3 regions of the Paenibacillus kribbensis genome follow, and region 3 is predicted to be linked to each of the others. Evidence: predicted binding sites of a transcription regulator. Region 3 holds the regulator's gene; each other region holds the start of a gene.
What was found. Region 3 encodes LexA, which represses DNA repair genes until DNA is damaged. Its sites were predicted from a motif close to CGAACATATGTTCG; they were not measured.

Region 1 (3,283 bases), 610 kb from region 3:
ATCCTCCAGCAGCAGATATACCGCTTCACACTTCTCGAGTGCTGTGCGAGCCTTGCCGAGTCGCTTCTCAAACGCACGTAAAGGCGTCACGATCACATCACGGCAAAGCTCCATCAAATCGAGTGTTTCATCCCGTTGCCGGTTCCGCTCCTGCTCCTCCAACTCCAGCGACAGACTGGGTACAGCCTGCCACGGTCGTCCGTCTGTCCAGCGGCTGCCTTGTATTCCACAGGCCAGTGCATAATTTTCCAGACGGTCCATGTCCTCACGGCTAACCCGACCATCCAGCGGCAACAGAAGATCCGTTTTGACCGCACGGAATACATCTTCATACCGCCAACGCCGCTGGACGATATCCAGCGAAGCCCGAATCATTTCCACTAAGGGATGATGCAGTACACTTCTTCGCTGATCCAGGAATACCGGAACCCCATATTGCTTGAATATCGGTTCCACCCACGGCTCATAATCCTCAATATGACGTACAAACAAAGCCATTTCCCGATAACGCGCGCCTTCATCCCGGGCCAGACGGCGCATTTCGCGTACGGCCCCTTCCAGCTCTGCACGACGATTGGCAGCAGCGTACAGCTTTATGCCCTCCGGCTGCTTGTCTGCCCATTGATCCCGTAGCTCCTGCGGTATCCGATACCCTGTACGATGTTCAAAATATGCCTCCAAATACGCCAACGCCGAACGCTCCTTAAACCTCGGCATTGGATCTGGGCGCAATAATTGGGTCCGCATCTCTATCATCAGCTCGTCGGCCATTCCTTTAAGCTTTACATAGGTAGCTGCCGACGGATGAAACAAATCCAGCTCATGCGGAAGCTGTCCGCTCTCGTAGCTGCGGTTGCAGGTCAGCGCCACCGTCAACGAAGAGGCGTGCAGCATAAGCTGCTCTACCACCTTGTATTCATGCGGCGTAAACCTGCGGTAGCCATCCATCCAAATATCTGCCCCGCGCACAAGAGATGACTCGGCAATCTGTTCTGCCAGCATGCGCAGCGTATCCTCACCGTCAATATATTTAAGCGCCAGCTCTCGTTCAAAATCCTCATAGATTAAACTGATATCCTTGAGCTTACCGCGCAAAATCGGGACCGTCTCCCCTGCGGCATGCATGCGCTCCAGCTGCTCTGGTACAGACCGGGTATCATTCCCATACTGCTTTAGCTCCGTAAACAACGTATTCAACCGGTCCACAAAGCCAAGCTGATCCCCCGAGTCTTTGAACAAACTCAGTTCATCCTTGCGACGACGTATAATTTTATATAAAAGCATCTTCTTGCCCTCTTCCGTCACCGGCACCAGCGCTGAACCTCCGGTTTCCTGCATGACTAAATAAGCAAGACGATGAAATCCCATCACCTGGGCGCGCACCGACCCCTGAATACCGTTTCCGGCTTCTGTAAGCAACGCATGCTCGGAAGCAAATGACGATTGCTCCGGTACGAGCAGCAACATGGGCTTGCCTAGCGGCTGCTCGCGTAGCATAGATGTCATTTCATGACGGATTAGCGTGCTTTTACCACTGCCTGAGCGGCCAATCAACAAACGGACCGACATGATGCGGCCTCCTCTCCAACGAACAACATTCTATTTAACAGTATAGCACACGAGGCAAGGGAGAAAAGAACGTACGTTTGCCATTTTGCAGCAATATATCCTTCCTCAAAAAACAAACAGTCCCGCAGGTTGGCTTGATGCATGCCTTCTCTACAGGACTGATGTATACATTAAACGAGCCTATTTTACTTATTTAGCCATCTTTAGCTATCCCAAAGACGATTCACTGTGTTTCCACACCTACAGCTGTTTTTGGCTGCGCACCTCAAAGATCGCGAATTTCAAATAATGGCCTTCCTCCACGCCCAAAATTTGCGGATGATCCTTGCCGGCTGCTCTCCAGTCCACCAGACGGAGGATTTTTCCTGCATCAGCCGCCGCTTCCTTAATCGTGTCCAGAAACAGTTCGGGACGCATATGGTACGAACAGCTCGCTGTCACCAGATAGCCCCCCTCATTAACGAGCTTCATCCCGTGCAGGTTGATATCTTTATATCCCCGCGTAGCTCCTTTGACCGCACTTTTCGTTTTGGCAAAGGCTGGCGGATCAAGAATAACCACGTCAAACGTACGTCCGCCACCAGCTGTTAGCGGCTTGGACGTATCCCCCTTGCCCCCGGCTCTGGCTGCTCGTTCCTCTACACCTTTGACCTGATTGCGCAAATATTGAAAAGCATCATCGACGACAAACTCGACGCGTTCCTCGAAGCCGTTCAGCTTGACATTATCCCTGGCGCTTTCAATCGCATGCTCGGAAATATCAAGACAAGTTACTTTTTTGGCCCCGTATTTACATGCATGAAGTGTAAAGCTTCCGGTATGTGAAAAGCACTCCAGTACGGTTGCGCCATCCCAAAACGGGAATTCAACAACCTTGCCGCTTTTATTTACAGGCTTCATAACCGTGGTGCCAGAGCCGCCTTGTTCTGCAACTTCCTGCATTGTAATTCCGCTGCGCGCACCCCAGCCTGTCATCAACGGTGCAATCGCCGCACGATTCTCACGCTGGTCGAAGAAATAACCTGTCTTCTGGCCCTCCACAATATCGACCTTGATTTGCAAGCCATTTTCCGTTACCACGACATGGCGCGGGCAATCACCGTACAAAGGCCCCTTCGTCTGTTCCAGTCCTTCCAACTCGCGGACGGATACATCACTGCGTTCATATATACCGACAGGTCCCATCACTTCAACGAGCGCGTCCCTGATTTCTTCCCTGCGCCGATCCATGCCCAGCGTTAACAGCTGCACGACCAATACATCACCAAAACGGTCTACAATCAGTCCAGGCAAAAAATCAGCCTCGCCGTACACTAGCCGATACGCATCTCCTCCGGTCACAAAACGTTCACGGTGTTCCAGACAATTGCGGAAGCGTTCAACAAAGAAGCTTTTGTCCATGGCTTCCAGCGGCTCGTACGATAGCACACGCACCGTAATTTGTGAAGCCGGATTATAGTAGCCTGTCGCCAAATATCGACCCTGATGGTTAACAATGCTGACCAGCTCGCCCGCCACCGGATCGCCCTCGACCTTGGCTATTTCATTTTTAAACACCCAAGGGTGTGCGTGCTCCAGCCTTTTTTTTCGGCCTCGTTCTAATATTACTGAAGGCAAAACCCTCACTCCTATTCTTGGATTACTCAAAGTCCTTATAAGCGTGGTGTTCGATGGGGTGCGGCTCCGCGATTCATTTGATCTTACGATCGCTGTT
Region 2 (3,283 bases), 310 kb from region 3:
GCTCCGATCAATGCCAGCAGCATGAATCTTCTGCCCTTCAACACCCATGCCAGAATGATGACAGGAATATCCAGCAACAGCATACTCCACGCCGGAGATATGCCAAAGGCATAATGTCCCAGCAGGGCCAGGCCCGCAAATCCGCCTTCTGACAAATGATTTTGAGCATTAATGTGATAGTACGTAAAAGCTAAAATGCATGTTCCGAGCAGCATGACAACAATCTGCCTTAGTGCTCCATTGTTCACGATAGATTCGTAAGTTTTCCTCATACAGGCTCCCTCGGTTTCTCGTAAGTTTATTGTGGATGAGCCCACTCTTACGGAAGCTACCGGGTAAAATGTGCCTTGAGGACTTGGTCCTTCGCATGTACAATCCCCTCTTCCGCAGAGTTGGCTTTCGCAACTTGACGTTACTCCGCGGAAAAGCTAAGTATAAGACAGATCAAATCGTTTCCAAATCGTCCTTTGGGGAAGTATCCTTCGGGGACACATGGTATCCTGATCCTTTCTTTTGTGGAATAAAACTCCGACATTTCTGTGGTACTTGTATTTCTATAAATTATTATACCACACCTTACCACTTGCTAAAAAGCTTGCTTTTTATGGCTGCACCATATTTTTTATGGTATGTGCGAGCATGCTTTATTGTATGTGCGAATTACAGCATTATACCGAAGGTTTGGCGAATGCACATAAAATATACTCCCGCGTATTTCTACCCGTTTACAGCGCTATTATCCAGCTAATTTGACTGTTCTACGCTGATTGGCCATAAATACACCTCCCAGGATAAGAACGAGTCCGGCAAGAACATTCCAGCCAATATGCTCATTCAGCAGCAAAAATCCCCATACAATAGCGCTCACTGGTACAAAATAAGTCACCGAAGCAGCAAATTCTGCACTTCCTCGCAATATCATATAGTTGAACAAAATATACGCTACTCCTGATCCCAGAACCCCTAGTCCTACGAGGGAACCAAACACACCGGGAACAAAAACAATCGACAAATCAGGTCTCTCTACAATTGTCATCATGATACCACCCCCAACTGCCGCACCAAACAGTGTCGCAAAGGTAGCCTGATACATGGACAGATTGGAGAGAAAACGTTTGGACAGCTGCGTTCCAAATCCGTAGCAGAGAGTCGCAAGCAGCATACATCCAAAACCTACAGGATCAACTGAAATAATGGATGCAGGATTAATGCCCAGTAAAATAATGATCCCTACAAAAGCGAGACACATTCCCAGCCACTGTAGGCGATGAAATATAGCTCCGAAAAGGACAAGCCCCACCAACATGGTCCAAATGGGCGTTGTAGCATTTAATACCGAAGCCATGCTGCTAGCTATTCTGGTCTCACTAAAACCGATCAAAGTCCATGGTAAAACCATGTTGACCAAAGCTACCAGAATAACGGACTTCCACGGAATGCTGTTGATTTTAAACGGTATGCGCATAAACAGCATCAACAAGACAATAAAAACAAATCCGAAGCTGGAACGGAGAAAAACGATGGTCCACGGTCCTACTTGATGCAGCAATAACACTTTAATAAACAGAAACGAACCACCCCAAATAAGACTCAGTAGCAATAACGCTGCATACAACGAACGTGACAATATGTATACCTTCTTTCTCTACCTTCTTATGATAAATAATAGCAACTGACCGCAATCAGTAACGATCTCTCCTTTTATGTAAGTTTTTTAAGCATTAGCTTAACATAAATCCCGTTTCACTGTCACCGGCGATCCAAGCAAAAAGTTCTGTGTATTGACACCCCGATTAGTGCTTCAAACCAGGTATAAAACTATAAAATTTGCTTTCCTGCTGCTTTTCCAATAATTGATGATTGCTTACATAACAGAAAAATTCCTATGATGAGGTATAAAGGGAACGTTTGTTCTGTACACTTATTATATATTGTATTCTTACTCCGAGTAAAGGAGATTTTTATGACAAACAAAAAGCTGCATGACAACAAGAGTAAAGCCCCTCAACCTTCCGAAAAAGATGCGGCGTTGATCAAGATCTGTGTACTTTTAACCCTTGTGCTGGATGTTTTGGAGCGAGACATTCGTATTCTGAGTACCTCTCCTTTAAAAATGCCCGATCTGTACGTTCGTAGCCTGACTGAAGTACAACAGCGCGTTGCAGTTCAATTAGCAGAGACGAAGGCCCAAATGAAAAGACAAGGGATTAAAATATATAGTGAAATCCGAAATCATGAAGGTGTAGAGGTTTTGTATATGTGCCGCGGTTATCAAAAGCGGTTTTTCATGCTTTCCTCCTTTGCCCGCAGTGAGGTCAGACGGAAACTGGGACATTATCTGGGAATTGATCTGACCCAAGATGATGTTCCCTTGTAATCTCGTCTACAGTCCAATAGATGCGAGAATGGATAATTCACCAGATCGTGGATAAATCCAATCCATTTGGCGCACATTATACCTATCTCATCCAAAAAGGAGGTGCTCTCTTGACCAGACATGACGCAGCTTTCTTTGAATTAAGCAGCAATGTTTCTTTTATAGAGCAAGCGCTTTTTTATACGGATGATTTACAAAAACAGGCGATTTCCGTTGACGGTAAAGATAGTATGCTTCTCTATATTGATTCGCTCGTGGATCAGGAGATGATTCAGACGCATATCCTGAGTGCTTTATACGAGAAGACCGACACAAGCTCCCATCAAATGTTCACTACCCTGAGCAGCCAAAAGGATACTAACCTCCAAAATGCCATTGATTCGCTTATTCAGGGATATTGCATTTTTATGATAGATCGCACGGAAGAGTTTTATATCCTTTCTTCCGAAAAAACATACACTCGCAGTACGGATGAACCGGAAAACGAGGGGATTATTCGCGGACCCCACAACGGATTTATTGAGCAGCTATCCATCAATCTCAATCTAATTCGCAAACAAATTATCAACCCGTCGCTGGTTGTACGTTATTATTATGTCGGATCTAGAACGAGAACTAAAATTGCTATCGTCTATGTTCAAGACCTGGCTAATCCTGAGCTGGTGGAAGAAGTGAAGATGAGAATTAAAGCGATCTCCTCGGACATGGTACTCCCTCCCGGTTTTATTCAAGAGTTTACGGAGGACAATCCTTTTTCCCTGTTTCCTCAGCAGCTCAGCACGGAACGGCCGGACCGGGTAACTGCTAATCTAATGGAGGGACGGATCGCAATTTTGGCTGAAGGTAGCCCTACCGCTTTAATTGCCCCCGTTTCTTTTTTTGCATTTTACCAAAGCCCTGATGATT
Region 3 (3,283 bases):
AGAAAGGGGATTATGAGGATGCTAGAAGCGCTATCCAGGCGCATCGCGGCAGAAATAAAGAGATCTGATCCTGATGGTCCAACAAGTTTAGAGGTGATGGAATATGCGCTTGCAATAAAACTTACTGAAATCTCAACGATAATTTTTGTTTCCATTATAGGATGGTTTACAGGACATTTTTTCGGAGCATTATTGGCTCTTGGGAGCCTGATGCTAATTAGAAGATTCTCGGGAGGAATTCATTTTTCCAACCTCAATTTCTGTGTTTTTTTTACAACGATAGTATGCACCATCATTCCTTTTATTCCCCTGAGTTTGTCGGTAATTTTAATTACTAATGTTTGCTCATTGCTGATATTTATTGCTTATGCACCGAATCATTTTATTTATATTAATAAGACTGAGAATCACAAATATTATAAACTAATATGTATTTTTATTTGCATGTTGAATTTTTTCGTACAATCATCCATAATATCCCTATCCTGTGTTGTACAATCTTTCAGCATTCTGCCTTTATGGAGAGGAGGTGAACGTAAATGGATATGAAATTGGCAAGATTATTGAATGTAAAATTGGGTAAATACGCTGATGAATCAACCAAAAAAGAAAAAACAATATTTGGAGCTAAGCCAGTACCAGCAGAGTTGAAGAAAAAAGAAAAGAACTAATTATTTGGACTGTCTTGAGCTCCTTTTTAGAAGGAAGTGGAAATGGGCTCTCGATCAATATGATACCATACTAAAATGTGAAATCTCTTAGCGCTCTGAGCGTTGAGGGATTTTTTCGAAGAAGGACGATACATTTTAGCAGTAGCATGAGGAGTCTGTGGCAAAGTGGACGTGTGAACAAAAAAAGCAGGAAGAATCCTTCCCGCTTTTTGCTGACAACGGCTATTAACGTCTGCGTCGTCCATCATTTACGTTAAACAGGTTAATAGCCAGCGCGTTACCTACTGCACGCGCGTTGGCTCTTTGATTGGAACGGATGTTTAATCTTCTTCTTCTGTTTCTTCTGCTCATCATATCACCTCCCTTCAAATATAATGAAGGTATGGTTGAACTTACTCGTCTTCATCTTTACGCTTGCGCTTGGAAATTTTGATATTCAATGCATTGGTAGCCAAGGCATTACCGCTCTTTGCTTTAGCAGCTGTAGCCTGAAAGACTTTAACGATCAGATATTGGTTTTTTCCGATGCGCTGCTTATATGTTTTGACTTTACTTCTGATCATCTGGCATGTCTCCTTTGCTTAGGTCTGCTTTATACATATGTCAATAGTGCTAGTAATGTATAAGCATAAATCTATTGAAAGCAAAAAGAAGCGAATACCTATGATTCTAAGAATTTATAAAAAAACGTATAGGTATAAAATGAGTGAAAGATCCTTTGAAAGAGGGAGGTTTTTTATAGCTGATAAAATGGTTTAAGCCATAGCTGCTGAAAAGGAAAGAATAGTTATTAGTTACATAGATGAACATAAAATCAATCAAAAACCGGCTTGCCCTAGGCAGCCGGTTTTTGAGGTAGTGGATAAAATAACGGGGAAGAAAAAGTGATAAATCAGTGGAAGTCCCGGAAGAGTCCTACAACCTTGCCCAAAATGCTGACATGCTTCAGGCGAAGCGGTTCAAAGGCTGGGTTCTCTGGTTGAAGCCGGATATGATCTTTTTCTTTGTAGAAGGTTTTAACCGTTGCTTCATCTTCATCTGTCATGGCTACAACAATATCACCGTTATCAGCAGTTTGTTGCTGACGTACAATTACATAGTCACCGTTAGCAATACCAGCTTCAATCATGCTTTCGCCTACAACAGATAACATGAATATTTTATCCTCACCAACAAAATGTTGGGGAAGAGGAAAGTAATCTTCGATATTTTCTGTCGCCGTAATAGGAAGACCGGCAGTTACTTTACCGACAACGGGAACACGACTAATGGAGTAATTAATCAAATTGCTATTATCCGCCTCGTCTTGGCCAAGTAACTCAATGGCCCGTGGTTTCGTTGGATCGCGACGGATGAGTCCTTTTTTCTCTAAACGGTCCAAATGACCGTGAACCGTAGAGCTGGAGGCTAATCCGACAGCCTCGCCTATTTCGCGTACAGAAGGGGGATAGCCCTTTAGACGCACTTCATTGCGGATAAATTCAAGAATGGCCTGCTGGCGGCTCGAAATCTTAGACATACCGTATCAACCCCATTTAGTAACGTTTGGGAAAATTATAGCATAGAACCTCCGTTCGCACAAACATAAGTTCTAAATAATCTCTAAAAATATTTGCGAACTTTTGTTCTGTTGTCTATTGAACAAAACAAACGTTCGTGTTATATTGTGAAAAAACATAAGAACAAACGTTTGGAGGACGCAGCCAATGATGAGATATAGCACATATCAAAGTATTTTTCCGATGAATTTAGAAAAGATGCAGGAGAATCAAAAGAAAGGGAGCAAAGGATTTTCACAATTGATTGCACAGATGATTACCAATACTCTCTTACTTAAGCTTCTCATTCTAGTTATTGTTGTTTGGATTGCAGGTGCAGGCGTTTTGACAGTTTTCGCAGCACCTTCAGTTCCGAAGGTAGAGGTAACCAAGCTGACAGTACAGCCTGGGGACACATTGTGGCAGATTGCAATCAAACATAAACCGGAACGAATGGATACACGAGTATATATAGAAGGAATTGTACGGATTAACGGGCTGGAAGATCGGGGAGTGCAGGCAGGTCAGGTGCTCAAGCTTCCGTACTTCTGATCTATACACCGTTAGGGCTTGTTAGGGGCGTGATGTGGGAACCTTGACAAGCTCTTTTCTACATGTCAAAGTGTATTATATCTTTGCTTTTATGGAGGGGACATAATTTGGATATAGACAGCTTGGTACAGCGCATCAATGAATTAGCGCGCAAAGCAAAATCCGAGGGATTAACGGAAGAAGAAACTACAGAGCGTGCCAATCTTCGGGAAATTTATTTAGGTAACATTCGCCGTAATTTTCGGCAACAGCTTGAAACGATTGAATTTGTGGACGATGATACGCCAAAGGGTAATGGCGGGCTTAAGCATTAATGTCGCCAGGGCGGCTTGACCTGCATAATTTGACTTTTGTTTTTAGGTATCTTTCGCGGTATCTATATAGATTAGCTTTCAAGCAAACGTTTTGATGCAATATATATGGGAAGGGAATTGACAGATGGCCCGATCATTTGAAAGAAAAGTACGCAAAAACACAGCGCATTTAAACAAAACGCGCAAAAAACAAGGCATGCAAACCATT

Region 1: addB (helicase-exonuclease AddAB subunit AddB) is a predicted target of LexA. The motif match lies at 1,636-1,649, and genes of this name have one in related genera.
Region 2: B4V02_RS09765 (YhjD family protein) is a predicted target of LexA. The motif match lies at 1,902-1,915, and genes of this name have one in related genera.

Annotation. Positions count from the first base shown of each region.
Region 1 covers NZ_CP020028.1:1,880,238-1,883,520, reverse strand. The annotation lists gene addB (helicase-exonuclease AddAB subunit AddB) at 1-1,569, opposite strand, end outside; gene B4V02_RS08380 (class I SAM-dependent rRNA methyltransferase) at 1,810-3,186, opposite strand.
Region 2 covers NZ_CP020028.1:2,182,290-2,185,572, reverse strand. The annotation lists gene B4V02_RS09775 (YitT family protein) at 1-272, opposite strand, end outside; gene B4V02_RS09770 (DMT family transporter) at 737-1,627, opposite strand; gene B4V02_RS09765 (YhjD family protein) at 1,964-2,377, shown strand; gene B4V02_RS09760 (spore germination protein) at 2,488-3,283, shown strand, end outside.
Region 3 covers NZ_CP020028.1:2,490,555-2,493,837, forward strand. The annotation lists gene B4V02_RS11300 (hypothetical protein) at 1-68, shown strand, start outside; gene B4V02_RS27210 (accessory gene regulator B family protein) at 97-549, shown strand; gene B4V02_RS26985 (hypothetical protein) at 540-671, shown strand; gene B4V02_RS26990 (hypothetical protein) at 897-1,025, opposite strand; gene B4V02_RS26135 (hypothetical protein) at 1,064-1,234, opposite strand; gene lexA (transcriptional repressor LexA) at 1,564-2,190, opposite strand; gene B4V02_RS11315 (LysM peptidoglycan-binding domain-containing protein) at 2,381-2,761, shown strand; gene B4V02_RS11320 (DUF896 domain-containing protein) at 2,869-3,075, shown strand; gene B4V02_RS11325 (hypothetical protein) at 3,200-3,283, shown strand, end outside.